DNA from 2 places in the Paenibacillus sp. JGP012 genome. Region 2 is predicted to be linked to the other one. Evidence: predicted binding sites of a transcription regulator. Region 2 holds the regulator's gene; the other holds the start of a gene.

Region 1 (8,939 bases), on a different contig from region 2:
GATGCCCAGTTGATCCAAAGCGTCCATACCGATAACTTCTGGAGCGATAACTTCATTTACGTTTTTAACAGCTTGCAGTACGCCTTTACCGAGGTAACGGGATTTGTCACCATCGCGAAGCTCAACCGCTTCGTGGGCACCAGTAGATGCACCAGATGGAACGATTGCGCGTCCGAGTGCGCCGGACTCCAGATATACTTCAACTTCAACTGTAGGGTTACCGCGGGAGTCAAGGACTTCGCGTGCGTACACGTCAGTAATAATAGTCATGAGTGATAGTCTCCTTTAATTTTAAGTTTATTTAAAATCAGGACCACTTGTGTTTCCCCATATCCACTACGTCAGCAGAATCGTCCTCCGATCGCTGTTATCCCCGGATTCCTTTGAACTTATTTTCATAAGTTGGAATCCTGTGATAAAGGCGAACGCTAACGCTTCTTCAGACCATTTCTGCTGCCTTCGTTCCGAGGTAAACGCCAAACTTCCCGATTTCATATATAGTGGCTGTGCAACTTATTTGCGGGTAGCAATAACAGATGTACCTGTCATTTCTTCCGGTTTAGGCAATTGCATCAGGTCAAGAATGGTTGGCGCGATGTCGGCCAGAATTCCGCCTTCACGCAGCGTTACGTTCGGATCTGTAACGATAAATGGAACCGGGTTTGTTGTATGAGCTGTGAACGGACGTCCTTGCTCATCAAACACCATATCCGCGTTACCGTGATCCGCAGTAATCAGTACCACGCCGCCTTTGGCAAGAACTGCGTCTACGACACGGCCCATGCACTCATCTGTAACTTCAACCGCTTTGATCGTTGGCTCCAGCATGCCGGAGTGTCCAACCATGTCAGGGTTAGCAAAGTTCAGGATGATTGCGTCGTGTTTATCTGCTTCGATCTCACGAACCGCTGCATCCGCAACTTCATAAGCACTCATCTCTGGCTGCAAGTCATATGTTGCAACCTTAGGCGAGTTAATCAGCACGCGAGTTTCGCCTGGAAGCTCTACGTCACGGCCGCCGCTGAAGAAGAAGGTTACGTGCGGGTATTTCTCGGTTTCTGCAATGCGCAGTTGTTTTTTGTTGTTCTGTACAAGCACTTCGCCCAGCGTATTGTCGAGGTTCTTCGGCTCATAAGCCACATAACCCTCAACCGTCTCACTGAACAGCGTCAGGCACACAAAGTGCAGGCCCACAGGGAACTTCGGTCCACGGTCAAAACCGCGGAAATCGGAGTTGGTGAACACTTGTGACAACTGGATTGCACGGTCAGGACGGAAGTTAAGGAATACAACGGAATCGCCGCTTTCCACCAAACCTACCGGCTCACCATCCGCTTTAACGATAACCGTTGGTTCAACGAACTCGTCAAATACGGATTTCTCATATGATTCTTCAACCGCTTTGAGCGGATCAGTGTATTTCGGTCCATCGCCATAAACGATGGCGCGGTAAGATTTCTCTACACGCTCCCAGCGTTTGTCACGGTCCATTGCATAATAGCGACCTTGGACTGTAGCGATTTTCCCTACACCAACCTCATCAATTTTAGCGATCAGCTTCTGCATGAAGTCTTTACCGCTGTCCGGCATAACATCCCGGCCATCCAGGAAGGCATGAATATATACTTCGTTCATTTCTTCTTTTTTAGCCAGATCCAGCATGGCGAACAGGTGGTCGATGTGGCTATGTACACCACCATCGGACAACAAGCCGTAAAGATGAAGCTTTTTACCGTTCTGCTTCGCTTCGCGCACCGCTTTGACAAGTGTTTCATTGTCATAGAACTCGCCGTCACGAATCGACTTGGAGATACGGGTCAAATCCTGATATACGATCCGGCCGGCACCAATGTTCAGGTGACCCACCTCGGAATTCCCCATTTGGCCTTCCGGCAAACCTACAGCCTCACCGCAAGCCGTCAGTGTTGTATGTGGGAACTGGCTCATGAAACGGTCATAGTTCGGTTTTTTGGCTTGCGCTACCGCATTGCCTTCCACCGTGTTGCGCAGACCGAAGCCGTCCATAATGATCAGTGCTACAGGTTTTGGAGCTGTCATCTTACTTCGCCCCCTCAACAAGTGCGATGAACGAAGCTGGCTGCAAGCTGGCACCGCCAACAAGTGCGCCGTCGATGTCGCTTTGTCCGAGGTATTCCGTTACGTTTTCCGGTTTCACGCTGCCGCCGTATTGGATACGAACTGCATCTGCAACCTGCTCGTTGTACAGATCCTTCACCAGTGTACGGATGTAAGCAATAACTTCATTCGCATCCTGGGATGTGGAGGATTTGCCTGTACCAATGGCCCAGATTGGCTCATAAGCGATAACCGTTTGTGCTACCTGCTCGGCAGACAGACCTGCCAAAGCTGCTTCCGTCTGTACTTTGCATACATCTTTCGTTTGACCCGCTTCGCGCTCTTCCAGTGTCTCACCGAGGCAGAAGATTGGCGTCAAGCCATGACGGAATGCTGCATGCATTTTTTTGTTAACCGTCTCATCGGTTTCCGCAAAATATTGACGGCGCTCCGAGTGACCGATAATCACATAATCTACACCCAGTTCTTTCAGCATGACACCGCTGATTTCACCAGTGAATGCACCGTTGTCTTCAAAGTGAAGATTTTGTGCTCCGATTTTGATGTTAGTGCCTTTCACAGCCTCTACCAGGGATGGCAGATTTGTAAAAGGTGCGCAGATTACCGTTTCCACGCCTTCGACTTCCGCTTTTCCTTTAACTTCCTGAATGAAGTCATTGGATTCGGAAACCGTTTTGAACATTTTCCAGTTACCCGCGATAATTGGTGTTCTCATTGGTTTCAACTCCTTCATGCTATAGCTTAAAGCTTACTTGTCATTCAATGCAACTACGCCTGGAAGCTGTTTGCCTTCCATGAACTCGAGCGATGCACCGCCACCTGTAGAGATGTGGTCCATTTTGTCAGCCAATTTGAACTTCTCAGCTGCCGCTGCAGAGTCGCCACCGCCGATGACTGTGTAAGCAGATGTTGTCGCACAAGCTTCTGCTACTGCACGAGTACCGTGGGAGAAAGGTTCGATTTCGAATACGCCCATTGGTCCGTTCCATACAACGAGTTTGGAGTTTTTAACAACGTCAGCATAAATCTCACGTGTTTTTGGACCGATGTCGATGCCTTCCCAATCCGCAGGAATGTCGCCAACTTCAACAATTTTAGTGTTTGCATCCGCACTGAAATCGTCAGAAATTACGATATCCACTGGCAGGTAGAAGTTTTTGCCCAGTTTTTTGGCTTTTTCGATGAAGCCCAGAGCAACATCCAGTTTGGACTCATCCAGCAGGGATTGACCCACTTCGTAGCCTTGAGCCTTCATGAATGTATAGGACAGACCGCCACCGATGATTACGTTGTCTGCAATGTTCAGCAGGTTGTCGATCACATCGATTTTGTCTTTAACTTTGGAACCACCGATGATCGCTGTGAAAGGACGCTCTGGGTTGGACAATGCTTTACCCAACACTTCAAGTTCTTTCTCCATCAACAAACCGGATACTGCTGGCAGCAAGTGAGCGATTCCTTCTGTAGAAGAGTGTGCTCTGTGCGCCGCACCAAATGCATCGTTAACGAATACATCAGCCAGCTCAGCAAATTGTTTAGCCAGTTCCGGATCGTTTTTCTCTTCACCTGCGTGGAAACGAACATTCTCAAGCAACAATACGTCGCCATTGTTCATTGCCGCGATTTGAGCTTTAACCGCCTCGCCAACGGAATCATCCGCTTTAATGACCGGTTTGCCGAGCAATTCGGACAAACGCTCTGCAGCTGGAGTCAAACGCATAGATTCAACAACTTCGCCTTTCGGACGACCCATGTGGCTTGCCAGGATGATTTTAGCACCTTTTTCGATCAGATAGTTGATCGTAGGCAATGTTGCACGAATACGTTTGTCATCTGTAATTTTACCATCTTCAAGCGGCACATTGAAATCTACGCGCACGAATGCCCGTTTTCCATTCAATTCGATATCACGTACACTTTTTTTGTTCATCTCTATTTCCTCCGCACCCATGTATTTGGTGGACCTTTCAAGGCTCTAATCCCTTGTCAGCCCTGGTGTTCATGAGAAATTTGCAAAAGTTTCATATATAAAGAGCGGAAACAATGGCAATCTGTTTCCGCTCTATGTTATTACAAGTTATTACTTGATCATTTTTGCAAAGTGCTCCAATGTGCGAACCAGTTGAGCTGTGTAGGACATTTCGTTGTCATACCAAGCTACAGTTTTAACCAGTTGTTGGTCGCCCACTGTCAGAACTTTAGTTTGAGTCGCATCGAACAGGGAACCGTAAGTGATACCTACGATGTCGGAAGATACGATTTCGTCTTCAGTGTATCCGAAAGTTTGTGGATCGGAAGCTTCTTTCATAGCTGCGTTAACTTCGTCAGCTGTTACTTTTTTACCAAGAACAGTTACCAGCTCAGTCAAGGAACCTGTTGGTGTCGGTACGCGTTGAGCTGCACCGTCCAATTTACCTTGCAGTTCAGGGATAACCAGACCGATTGCTTTAGCAGCACCAGTTGTGTTAGGGATGATGTTTTCAGCTGCTGCGCGAGCACGACGGAAGTCACCTTTAGGGTGTGGAGCATCCAAAGTGTTTTGGTCGCCAGTGTAAGCGTGAATTGTAGTCATCAAACCTTGAACGATTCCGAATTTGTCTTGCAGTGTTTTTGCCATAGGAGCCAGGCAGTTTGTTGTGCAAGATGCACCGGAGATTACAGTTTCAGTTCCATCAAGGATGTCATGGTTTACGTTGTAAACGATGGTTTTCATGTCGCCAGTAGCTGGTGCGGAGATAACAACTTTCTTAGCTCCACCTTTCAAGTGTTTCTCAGCAGCTTCTTTTGTTGTGAAGAAACCAGTACATTCCAGAACGATATCTACACCCAGGTCTCCCCAAGGCAGTTCTTCAGGGTTGCGGTTAGCGATAACTTTAACTTCTTTGCCGTTCACTTTGAAGAAGCCGTCGTGTACTTCAACATCGCCGTCAAAGCGACCTTGAGTTGTATCATATTTGAGCAAATGAGCCAGCATTTTAGCGTCAGTCAAGTCGTTGATTGCTACTACTTCAATGCCCTCTACATTTTGAATACGGCGGAATGCCAAGCGACCGATACGTCCAAAACCGTTAATACCTACTTTAATCATGAGTAAGTTCCTCCCAAGTTTTGATTGATTTTTATGAAACTTATATATTCAAGACAGACGGTGAAGTCCGTCAAGACAACAAGAGTTGTGTTGAAAATAAATCTATTTCAGCTCTGGAAAATGGATTCATTCCATTTCCGCGACAATGATTTTGGCCGCAGCCTCATCAATAATCAGAATATCCTCCTGCCCGAACCGCAGTACGGAATGAATGGCAGCTGCCTTGCTTGTGCCGCCCGCAATGCCGATGACCACATCCGTGCGTTCGATATCCTGAAGCCGCATCCCCAGTGTAAGCATGGTATGTACCACCTCACCCTGATCGTTGAAATAATACCCGAAAGACTCCGATACAGCGCCCTGCTCCTGAAGCTCGTCAATAATCTCAGGGGCAAGCTTGCGTCTCTTCGCCATTTCTACCGCATCACCGATGCCGTGAATAACGATGCGCGATTGCCTGATCAGCTGCAAAATCTCCTGAACACTCGGGTCCTGAAGCAGCGATTCATAGGCATGATCACTAAGCAAATCCGGTACATGCAGGAGTTTGTACTGAGCCCCTGCCCGCTTTGCCATCGTGGATGCAATCGTATTTGCTTGAATTTCAAGACTCTCTCCCAGTCCGCCACGGGCTGGTACAAACCAGACACCCTTGAGCGAAGTTGGTGGTGTGAGCTGTTCTGCAACTTCGGCCGTTGTCGATCCGCCTGTGACGGCTACAACGTCGTTGTCATTCATAACACTGCCGAGAGCTTTCGCTCCGGCCCTTCCCAGTTCTCTCTTGGCAAAAGGAGATACGTCCGAATCGCCAGGAACTACGACTACCTTTTGCAGGCCGTAGGCTTGCTTGATTCGCTCTTCCAGCTCGGATAATCCGAACAGCTCTTTCGCGACAGGCTCCAACTGCTGCAGCAACTCGTAACCCGCCTCACTGATCTTCATGCCGGCACTGTCAATTTCGATAAGTCCCTGAGCCTTTAACAGATCGGTCTCAGCTCTCAGAACCCGCTCGGTCATCTGCATGGAATTGGCTAACGTTCTCCGTCCGATCACATCCGATAACATGATCTGCTGCAGAATCGTATAGCGCTTCTTCAAGACATCCATGAGATCGGGCAGAAGCTGCTTTTGCACTTCTAAAATCGTTCGCATGCTTTCCACTCCCGCAAGCTTCTCGCTCCAAGCTTCTTTCATGGCCCTAAAATGTCCCGGGTTAACTTTTTAAGTCCCACGTTTATTCTACCTAAAACTGACGCGATATGCAAGTGTTTCGATGGCTTATTTCGATACGTTTGCGGGCTTCTGTACGCGCCTATTTTCACAATCTCTGCACTTTCGTTATGGACACGATGAGCGACCTCGAAGCTTCACATTGATTATGAGTTAGTTTCGCACCATACTATAAGATGTTTCACACTACACTTCACACTACATATAGAAGAAAGGTGAAATTAGTGTCTATATGCGGTACGATTTGCTTTTTGGCAGGCATGTCCAAAACTTCTTATAGCATGTACTCAAAACCAGACTTTATCCATTCCTCTTTATCATGATCATTTCGGAATCAATTCAAACCACCTGCCGAATAAGCGAAACCATTGCCCTGCAAAGCAATGGCTTGCATTTCAATACTCCATAGGCTATAATCATTATTGCTGTCACATAATTTGCGCCCGTGGTCCAATGGATATGACGTAGGCCTCCGAAGCCTGAGATCCAAGTTCGATTCTTGGCGGGCGCGCCACTTATTTTATAACAGCTCATAATGCATTTAACCAACGAAACCGGAAAGGTTTCTTTTTTTTCAAAGTTAGTTTGACTTTCTTTGACTTTTTGTTTGAGATTGTTTATGATGTGGTTAATACGGTAACAGTTTAAATATAAACACCAATTTAACATTTACATTCCCGAGGAGGTTTTTCACGTGAGTTATATTCCAATGGTCGTTGAGCAGAGCAACCGGGGTGAGCGCGCCTATGATATCTATTCCAGATTGCTGAAGGATCGTATTATTTTCCTTGGCAGCGACGTGAATGACGTTGTGGCTAATGCCATCATGGCACAGATGTTGTTCCTGGCAGCGGAAGATCCGGAGAAAGACATTCACTTATACATCAACAGCCCGGGCGGATCGATCACCGCGGGTATGGCCATCTACGATACAATGCAATTCATCAAACCGGATGTATCTACCATCTGTGTAGGTATGGCGGCTTCCATGGGTGCATTCCTGCTGAACGCAGGGGCTAAAGGCAAACGTTTTGCGCTGCCGAACAGCGAGATCATGATTCACCAGCCGCTGGGTGGTGCACAAGGTCAAGCATCGGACATCGAGATTCGCGCACGCCGCATCTTGAAAATGCGTGATACGTTGAACCGCATCATCTCCGAGCGTACAGGCCAACCACTGGAACGCATCGAAAAAGATACAGATCGTGACTACTTCATGAGTGCTGCTGAAGCAGCCGATTACGGTATCATCGATAAAGTAATTCAAAACGTAGGCTCCCAAGGCATCTAAGTTGTAGCCTGGAGGCATGCCGTTCCATACACAGGGCGGATTCACCGAAGTATAGGTGAATCCGCCCTGTGCCATATTGATATGAACAGGCAATAACACCACCCGTTAACAGGGTGCATTGCCTGGACAAATAGAAACCCCTCGTCACTTGAATAATGACGAGGGGTTTCTATTTACCTTTTTTGCAAGTATAAATGAATAAGGGCTCTTGATGTGGAGATGCAAGTATACGTTTGTTAGAAGTGCCTGCTTATTTCTCGGATGCTACGTTGCTGAAAGGTGCAGTGCCTTTAGGCAGAATTTCTTTATAAGAGAATGTCATTTCCGGGAAGCCTTCCGCGTAAGCTGTGTACTCATACAGTTGGAAAAATACAACTACACCCGTTGGAGATACATAGAAGTCCTGGTCCTTGTTCAAGCCTTTATATCCGTCTAAATATCCACCACTTGCTTTTAATTGCTCGCCAACCTTTTTGCTGATCGTTTCACGCATGGATTTGCTGTTTGCAATCACATCATCCAAGGTCAGCTCTTTGCCTGTGTCCAGTGCAAATGTGTGACCTGTACGGTAAGTCATGCCGTGTGCTCCTGCATAGTCCTCATAATGTTGGGTGATCAGACCCAGTACGCCATTTTCATTGTATGTCACCACATACGACGTTTCGAATGCATATGGACGTTTGGCTGTTGCTCCACCGAACTCGATTGTTTGTTTCTTGAAGGCTGCAAAGGACGTATCCACCTCATCCTTGAGCACTTTATTGATCGCTGCTTCCACTTCTTTGCTCGCAAGCCCGCTCACCTGCGGATAACGGATATCTACTTCGGCATTTTTCACAGTTGCTTTCTTCGTCACGGAAGTCACCTTCACGCTGTTTTGCTTCACTTTGCTCAGGGTCAATGTTTTCGCTTTGGCATCCCAACTGCCCTGCACACCCAAATAATCTCTCATGGCAGAGAACGGAATGTACAATCGGCCCTGAATCAATTTTGCTTCCACCTGAGGGTAATAACCGTTAATGTACACGTTTGGTTGTCCATCCATCAGACTAACGGTCATCGCGTTGTTAGCTGCGGTTACCGTGTATGACTTCGTTTTGGCATCATATTTGAGTGTACCACCTGCTACGTCTTTGACCGCTGTCAGTGACACCCAAGTCGAACCACCTTGAAGCAATCCTTTTTGCGCCAGCGTCTTGCCACCTGCTTTTAACGTGACTTCAGCCGGTGCAG
Region 2 (8,939 bases):
GCAGGTGTAGCCACATGGCCTGAGTACAGACGCAAAGGCTGGGTTGCCGGGCTACTGAAATACGCACTGGAAGAGATGAATCGGAATAAACAGAGCGTATCCTTCCTGCATCCGTTCTCATTTGGTTTTTATCGGAAGTATGGGTGGGAAACCTATGTTGAATTTAAGAAATACAAATTGACGACTTCTATGCTGCCAACCAAAAAACAGACACCGGGAACGATCAAGCGGGGAAATCCTGAACTTGCTGTATTAAAGCAGGTATATGATGAGTATGCTGGGCGTTATAATGGGACGTTGAATCGAGATGACGCGTGGTGGAGCAATTCGGTTTATGTCAAAAAGGGCAGTCAGCGAGCTGTTTATTATAATGAGACAGGAATACCCCAAGGTTACATCTTCTATGAGGTCAAGGAGGGAAAGTTCACCATCGGTGAGATGGTTCATTTGAACGAGGAGGCAAGGCAAGGCTTATGGACGTTCATTGCCAATCATGATTCCATGATTGATGAAGTCACCTTGCAAGCGCCTGCAAGTGACCTGCTTGCATTTCAACTGGATAACCCACGGATTCAACAAGAGGTCGTACCGTACTTTATGGCACGAATTGTGAGTGTGGAGCAGTTCATCTCGCAGTACCCTTTTGTAAGCCAGGAATCAACTGTACAGATTTTACTTGAGGTGGAAGATGCATACGCTCCGTGGAATGAAGGGGTATGGGAGTTGAACGTGGCGCTGAACGGAACAGCTTCCATATGGAAAAAGGCGGAAACAGAGCGTCACGCTCAGAACGATCAGCCGATTCGTCTTACGATTCAAACACTTACAACCATATTGATGGGGTATCGCAGACCGGTAGAGATGGCCCGGATCGGCAGACTGGAAGGCCCGGCTAACGTGATTGAAGCACTCGAGAAGGCTGTACCGAAACGTGAAACCTATTTGCTTGATTTTTTCTAAGCCGCCAGCACAGATTTCTTTCTTCGATTCGAGCCGGTATGGAATGTAATGAAGAGAAAATTAGACTTCTCCTGATATTTGGGAGAGGTTTTTTTGTGTCCTGCGAATATTTCGTGTAAAATCGTAAAAAATGAATAGTGCCCCCACTTGGCAAACCAGCAAAATATGCTATAATGTATATAAAGTCAAAGAAAGTCAAAGTCAACTGAAGGCCAAAAAGCCCCTGTTTTATTTACAATCGGGTGTTTGACTTTTCTGCTCTCTGATGAGAAGTGCTTTAGAACTTGTACATTTCATTAGAAGATCAAGGGATATTTAAAGGACCTTCGTGCTTCCTTTGTTCTCCTGTTTAACATCTGACACAGCAAGATTCGCTGTTTCTCTGATTGGTTAAATGGGTGGAGAAGGTTGTACTCTGTGGGGGCGTGTGGGTCCTTATTGACTTAACGTTTCAGACAGTGGAGGATGATTGGATGCGTAATATCTCTGATATTATCGAACGATATCTGAAGGGTATTTTGCATGAAAGTCCCGAAGGAATGATTGAAATTCAGCGTAATGATCTGGCGGATCAGTTCTCATGTGTGCCTTCCCAGATCAATTATGTCATCAGCACCCGTTTCACTCTGGAAAAAGGTTATCTTGTCGAGAGTAAACGCGGCGGTGGTGGATATGTTCGCATACAGCGCATTGAATTGCCGGCTCAATCGGCACTGCACAATCATCTTCATCATAGTATTGGCGAAGAGATTGGACAGACTGCTGCTGAAGGGCTGATCTATCAACTGGAGGAAGCGCGTTTTCTAAGCAAGCGAGAAGCCGGATTGATGCGTGCGGCTGTATCGAGAGAAGTTCTAATGGTCAAACTTCCTTACCGGGATCAAATTCGTGCCAGAATGTTGAAGGCAATGCTAATATCTTTGCTCGGTAAATGAAACTATCGGGATCAAAGGAGGTACATCTACATGCTGTGCCAAGAATGTAATAAACGTCCGGCTACACTTCATTTTACTAAAATTGTAAATGGAGAAAAGACGGAATTTCATATCTGTGAATCATGTGCCCGTGAGAAGGGGGAGATGATTCCTGGAACTGCAGGCGGATTTTCCATTCACAACCTGCTGTCCGGATTGCTTGATTTTGATCCAGCAGGCAAAGGTTCAGGTGCAGCTCCTGCCAAGGCGCTGCAGTGTGAAGAATGTGGCATGACTTATGCCCAATTTAGCAAGATCGGCCGCTTTGGCTGCAGCTCTTGTTACAAATATTTTGACAGCCGTCTAGACCCGTTGTTCAAACGAGTGCATGGCAGCACGTCTCATGTAGGCAAAGTTCCTGCTCGGGCTGGTGGCCGTATTAAGGTTAAACGGCAGATCGCCGATCTGAAGCAGAATTTGCAGCAAAGCATTGCGCAAGAAGAGTTCGAAGAGGCGGCTCAGATTCGTGACCAGATCAGAGAACTTGAAAAAGAAATAACTCAGGAGTAAAGTTTGTCATGAGTAGGAGGGAAGGGTAATGCCTAATCTGCGTTTTACGGAGAAGGCGCTCAGTGACTGGATGCGCAGCGATGCTGTAGACTCGGAAATTGTGATCAGCAGTCGTGTCCGGATTGCACGTAACCTTCAGCATATCCCGTTTCCGATGCTGGCTTCCAATGAGCAATCAGAAGAGGTGCTGAATAAGCTGAGCGAAGTACTTCAATACGATGACGTACACGCTTTTGGTGATTTTACTACACTCGATCTGACGGATATTGGAGAACTCGACAAGCGGGTGCTGGTGGAGAAACATCTGATTAGTCCGAGTCTCGCAAATGAGTCAAGGCACGGAGCTGTTATCCTCAGTGAGGATGAATCGGTGAGCATTATGATTAACGAAGAGGATCATCTGCGTATCCAGTGCCTCTATCCGGGGTTCCAGGTGAAAGAGGCCTGGGAGAAAGCCTCCGCGATAGATGATGCATTTGAAGCGCACGTGGATTATGCCTTTGATGATCACAGGGGATATCTAACCAGTTGTCCGACAAATGTCGGCACAGGGGTGAGAGCATCTGTAATGGTGCATCTCCCGGCGCTTGTAATGACACAGCAGATCGGACGTATTCTTAGTGCAGTATCCCAAGTCGGGTTAACTGTACGGGGAATCTACGGTGAAGGCAGTGAAGCAATGGGCAACCTGTTCCAGATTTCCAATCAGATTACGCTGGGACAGACGGAGCAAGAAGTCATCGACAACCTGCATAGTGTTGTTTTACAGATTATTGGACATGAGCGCACAGCCAGAGAAAGGCTGCTTACGGATTCCAGACTGCGGATTACGGATCGTGTAATGCGTTCGTACGGGATTTTGTCTCATGCGGCCATTGTGGACACGAAGGAAGCGGCACAGCGACTATCGGATGTGCGGCTTGGCGTAGATCTTGGATTGCTCGATGGGATATCCATCCCGGTGATGAATGAGCTGAATGTGATGACACAGCCGGGATTTTTGCAAAAAACGTTCGGGGATATGCGTACAGATGAGCGTGACATCTACCGGGCTCAGTTAATTCGTGATACGATCAATGCAACCAAAGGCTCTGGCTAAACTTTCCTTGAACTGTAATACTGGTTTCATGCCGCATATGCGGCTTTATATAAACAGGTCTCCCGCTTCTGGAATGACCAATGATTTTATTCGCAGCATGGCTGCAAACAAAAATGATATGAATACGAAGGGTTATTCGATTCAATGTAATCCTTTCGTTTTATCCAAAACCATGGAGGTGCAGGAGATATGATGTTTGGAAGATTTACGGAACGGGCCCAGAAGGTGCTCGCACTCGCGCAGGAAGAAGCTGTCCGTCTCGGTCATAATAACATCGGTACAGAGCATATTTTGCTCGGCCTCATTCGTGAAGGTGAAGGCATTGCTGCCAAAGCACTGATCGGCCTGGGACTCGGATTGGAGAAAATTCAGGATGAAGTAGAAACGCTGATTGGCCGCGGCCAGGAGCAGCCTACGAACATTGCATATACGCCAAGAGCGAAAAAAGTTATTGAGCTGTCTATGGATGAGGCACGTAAACTGGGTCACACCTACGTGGGCACAGAGCATATCCTGCTCGGTCTCATTCGTGAGGGTGAAGGGGTCGCTGCACGTGTACTCAACAACCTCGGTATCAGCTTGAATAAAGCACGTCAGCAAGTGCTGCAATTGCTGGGCAGCAGCGAAGCTGTCTCCAGTCACAATGGCACACCTGCCAATGTAAGCACACCAACACTGGATAGCCTGGCTCGTGATCTCACGGCGTATGCCAGAGAGAATAACCTTGATCCGGTTATTGGCCGCAGTAAGGAAATCGAGCGTGTTATCCAAGTGCTGAGCCGTCGTACCAAAAACAATCCGGTGCTGATCGGTGAGCCGGGTGTAGGTAAAACGGCGATTGCTGAAGGACTCGCACAAAAAATTATCGCTAACGAAATTCCAGAAACCTTGCGTGACAAACGTGTTATGACACTGGATATGGGGTCGGTTGTAGCCGGAACCAAATACCGTGGTGAATTCGAGGATCGCTTGAAAAAAATCATGGATGAAATCCGTCAGGCCGGCAACATTGTGCTGTTCATTGACGAGCTGCATACCTTGATTGGTGCAGGTGGAGCTGAGGGGGCAATCGATGCATCGAACATCTTGAAGCCGGCTCTCGCTCGCGGTGAATTACAATGCATCGGTGCAACAACGCTTGATGAGTACCGCAAATACATCGAGAAGGATGCTGCGCTGGAGCGTCGTTTCCAACCGATTACGGTAGATCAGCCTTCACCAGAAGAAGCTATTCAAATTTTGCATGGTCTGCGTGATCGTTACGAAGCGCATCACCGCGTAAAAATTACTGACGAAGCTATCGTTCAGGCGGTAAAATTGTCTGACCGTTACATTACAGACCGTTTCCTGCCGGATAAAGCAATCGACTTGATTGATGAGGCAGGTTCGAAAGTAAGGCTGAACTCGTATACGATTCCACCAAACCTGAAGCAATTGGAGAGCCGCCTGGAAGATATCCGCAAGGAGAAAGATGCTGCGGTACAGAGTCAGGAGTTTGAGAAAGCTGCGGCACTCCGCGATACGGAACAAAAGATTCGTGAAGAACTGGATACAACGAAAAATCAGTGGAAAGAAAAACAAGGCCGTACCGATTCCGAGGTAACACCAGAGGATATCGCTCAAGTGGTAGCCAACTGGACAGGAATTCCGGTGAACAAGCTGAAAGAAGAAGAAACACAACGCTTGATGAACCTTGAGCAAATTCTGCATGAGCGGGTTATCGGTCAGGATGAGGCAGTTAAATCCGTCAGCCGCGCCGTTCGCCGGGCACGTGCCGGACTTAAAGATCCAAAACGTCCGATGGGTTCATTTATCTTCCTTGGTCCTACAGGGGTAGGTAAAACCGAGCTTGCTCGTGCTCTCGCTGAAGCGATGTTTGGTGATGAGAATGCTGTAATCCGGATTGATATGTCCGAGTACGGAGAGAAGCACTCCACAGCACGTCTCGTCGGAGCGCCTCCAGGATATGTGGGCTATGAAGAAGGCGGTCAGTTGACCGAGAAAGTTCGCCGCAAACCTTACTCCGTTGTACTGTTGGATGAAGTGGAGAAGGCACACCCTGAAGTATTCAACATCCTGCTGCAAGTGCTGGAAGATGGCCGCTTGACCGACTCCAAAGGTCGCGTTGTTGACTTCCGCAATACGCTGATCATCCTGACATCCAACGTAGGTGCCGAGGCGATCAAACGTAACTCTACCCTTGGCTTTACAGCTGTTGTAGATGCGGGTGCGGATTACGATAACATGAAAGGCAAAGTGATGGATGAGCTGAAGAAAAGCTTCCGTCCGGAGTTCCTGAACCGGATTGATGAAATCATCGTATTCCACTCACTGGAAGAGAAACACATTGCCGAGATTGTTACACTTATGAGTGAAGACCTGCGTAAACGACTGCATGAATATGACGTGGACTTTGAGCTTACAGATAATGCAAAAGCATTTCTGGCCAAAGCAGGCTTCGATCCAGCGTATGGTGCACGTCCGCTTCGCCGGGCGATCCAGAAGCATATCGAAGACAGATTGTCTGAGGAACTGCTTACTGGCAATGTGACCAAAGGTGATTCACTGCTCATTGATGAAGAGAACGGTGCACTGTCTGTTACGAAAAAGGCTGCTTCTGTTCCATCTAGTGAGGAAATCGAGACTAAATAATAATTCAATTCAACTCGGTAATGAGGAAATTGAAACTCAATAAATAAGTTCTGTACTGCTGAATAACATCAGCCGTGCAGTACTAGTTTGATCCTCCCCGGCTCTGGCTGGGGAGTTTTTTTTGGGTTTAAGCTTAATATGTGATCGGGATGTAACAATAAGGACTATAATGATGTGTAAAGTTTGCGATAATCCTTTACGAAAAATCTCAAACAATGGTAAACTTTTAGTAACCCTAAATGTCAGGGTGAGATAGAAATAATCGTCGAATAATGCAAAATACTGTAATAAAATAAATTTTTAGGAGTGCTGAAGTGGCCAAAGTAAAAACCAAGTTTCAATGTACAGAATGCGGCTATGAAGCCCCCAAATGGTACGGAAAATGTCCTGGCTGCCAGTCCTGGAATTCAATGATAGAAGAAACTGAAACGGTGGTCAAAACACAAGGGAGAAATTCTCCTCTGTTTGACAGTAAAGATAAACCGCTTCCTATCATAGATATAGATAGCGGTCAGGAGCCGCGTGTACAAACGGGAATCGGAGAACTTAACCGTGTATTGGGTGGCGGTATTGTGCCAGGTTCGCTCGTGCTGGTGGGGGGCGATCCGGGAATCGGAAAATCGACGTTGATGTTACAGACGTCTCATGCACTGACTCATTCCGGTCTGCGTGTGCTGTATGTGTCCGGGGAGGAATCCGTGAAGCAGACAAAATTGCGGGCCGACCGTCTGGGTGCGCTCTCGCCGGAGCTGTATGTGCTGTGTGAAACGAATATGGAACGGATCGAGGAAGCGGTGGATCAGATCCAGCCGCATTTTCTTGTCATTGACTCCATTCAGACCGTATATTTGCCCGAAGTTACCAGCGCACCCGGAAGTGTAGCCCAGGTAAGGGAATGTACCTCCAGATTTATGCGGATTGCAAAAGGCCGAGGCATTGCAACAGTGCTTGTAGGGCATGTTACCAAAGAAGGTGCCATCGCCGGCCCCCGCATGCTGGAGCATATGGTGGACTGTGTGCTTTATTTTGAAGGAGAGCGGCATCATACATATCGCCTCCTTCGTGCAGTCAAGAATCGTTTCGGTTCCACCAACGAGATTGGCATATTTGAAATGGGGGAGGACGGCCTTCGTGAAGTCGGTAATCCCTCCGAATTGTTTTTATCGGAACGTCCGCTCGGGGTAGCGGGTTCTACCGTTGTAGCCAGTATGGAAGGAACAAGACCGATGCTGGTAGAGCTGCAGGCATTGATCTCCACCACGCACTTTCCTTCTCCACGCCGTATGGCAACAGGCATTGATCATCACAGGCTCAATCTGATTATCGCTGTACTGGAGAAACGTATGGGCATGTTCCTGCAAACACAGGATGCATACCTGAACGTAGCTGGCGGGGTAAGGCTGGATGAGCCGGCTGTCGATCTTGCAGTGGCTATCAGCATTGCCTCCAGCCTTAGAGATGTGCCAACCAAGCCGGATGATGTAATCTTTGGCGAGATTGGCCTGACAGGTGAGGTTCGTGCCGTATCCAGGGCAGAACAGCGTGTGAAAGAAGCCGCCAAGCTGGGCTTCAAACGAGTTATTTTACCAGAAAAAAGCTTAAAGGGCTGGAAACATCCTCGCGGGATACAACTGATCGGTGTGAATACCGTGGCAGATGCACTAGCGGTTGCTTTAGATTAGGGGGCATAACAAGATGAAGGATTCAAGCCAACTGGACAATATGAATGATTTGTTAAGGCTGATCGCACCGGGTACTCCTTTCCGCGAAGGTCTGGAAAATGTGCTGCGCGCCAAGACGGGCGCACTGCTTGTTGTAGGATACAGCCCTGAAGTGATGGAAGTGGTGGATGGAGGATTTTCGATTAATTGTGATTTCTCGCCGAACTACCTGTATGAGCTTGCCAAAATGGATGGTGCAATTATTCTGAGTGAGGATCTGAAGCGGATTTTGTATGCCAACACACAGCTGATCCCGGATTCCTCGATCTCTTCGTCAGAGACAGGCATTCGTCACCGGACGGCCGAGCGAGTGGCGAAGCAGACTGGCAAGCTGGTTGTGTCTATCTCGCAGCGCCGGAATATTATTACTCTGTACCAGGGAACGCTTCGATATTCACTCAAGGAAATCGGGGTTATTTTGACCAAAGCCAATCAGGCGATTCAAACGCTCGAAAAATATAAAGCCGTGTTGACACAATCCCTCACCAATCTGAGTGCCTCTGAATTCGAGGAACTGGTTACGATTCCAGAGGTGGTCAATGTCATTCAACGCACCGAGATGGTGCTGCGGATCAAAACGGAGATTGAACGATATATTGATGAGCTGGGCAATGAAGGACGACTCATCTCCATGCAGATGGAGGAGCTTGTTGGCACAACAGAGGAAGAGGCCTGGCTGCTGTACAAGGATTATGCCCGTGACGACAGTGACGACAAGATTCGCGAGATTATCGGAGGCCTAAAAAGATTGTCGGATGAGGAGTTGCTGGATGCACATCATATCGTACGTCTGCTAGGTTATCCTTCATCGGCAGCAACTTCCGAGGATTCGGTTGCACCACGCGGTTACCGGGTATTAAATAAGATCCCTCGTCTGCCTAATGTCATTATTCATAACCTGGTGGATCAATTCGAACAGCTACCTCACGTTATCACCGCTACAATTGAGGAGCTGGATGAGGTGGATGGCATTGGTGAAGTTCGTGCCCGTACCATCAAGGAAGGACTCAAACGTCTGCAGGA

The links. Region 2 encodes CtsR, which represses protease genes until heat stress. Its sites were predicted from a motif close to ATGGTCAATAAAGGTCAAACA; they were not measured.
Region 1: a site for CtsR is predicted at 6,998-7,018, ahead of clpP (ATP-dependent Clp endopeptidase proteolytic subunit ClpP). Genes of this name have one in related genera too.

The regions. Positions count from the first base shown of each region.
Region 1 covers NZ_JACHKG010000014.1:515-9,453, reverse strand. The annotation lists gene eno (phosphopyruvate hydratase) at 1-270, opposite strand, end outside; gene gpmI (2,3-bisphosphoglycerate-independent phosphoglycerate mutase) at 514-2,058, opposite strand; gene tpiA (triose-phosphate isomerase) at 2,060-2,812, opposite strand; gene HNR77_RS17235 (phosphoglycerate kinase) at 2,846-4,027, opposite strand; gene gap (type I glyceraldehyde-3-phosphate dehydrogenase) at 4,178-5,185, opposite strand; gene HNR77_RS17225 (sugar-binding transcriptional regulator) at 5,312-6,337, opposite strand; tRNA gene HNR77_RS17220 (tRNA-Arg) at 6,855-6,929, shown strand; gene clpP (ATP-dependent Clp endopeptidase proteolytic subunit ClpP) at 7,110-7,706, shown strand; gene HNR77_RS17210 (stalk domain-containing protein) at 7,957-8,939, opposite strand, start outside.
Region 2 covers NZ_JACHKG010000031.1:54,851-63,789, reverse strand. The annotation lists gene HNR77_RS25215 (GNAT family N-acetyltransferase) at 1-960, shown strand, start outside; gene HNR77_RS25210 (CtsR family transcriptional regulator) at 1,434-1,895, shown strand; gene mcsA (protein-arginine kinase activator protein McsA) at 1,926-2,444, shown strand; gene mcsB (protein-arginine kinase McsB) at 2,473-3,543, shown strand; gene HNR77_RS25195 (ATP-dependent Clp protease ATP-binding subunit) at 3,733-6,195, shown strand; gene radA (DNA repair protein RadA) at 6,510-7,877, shown strand; gene disA (DNA integrity scanning diadenylate cyclase DisA) at 7,891-8,939, shown strand, end outside.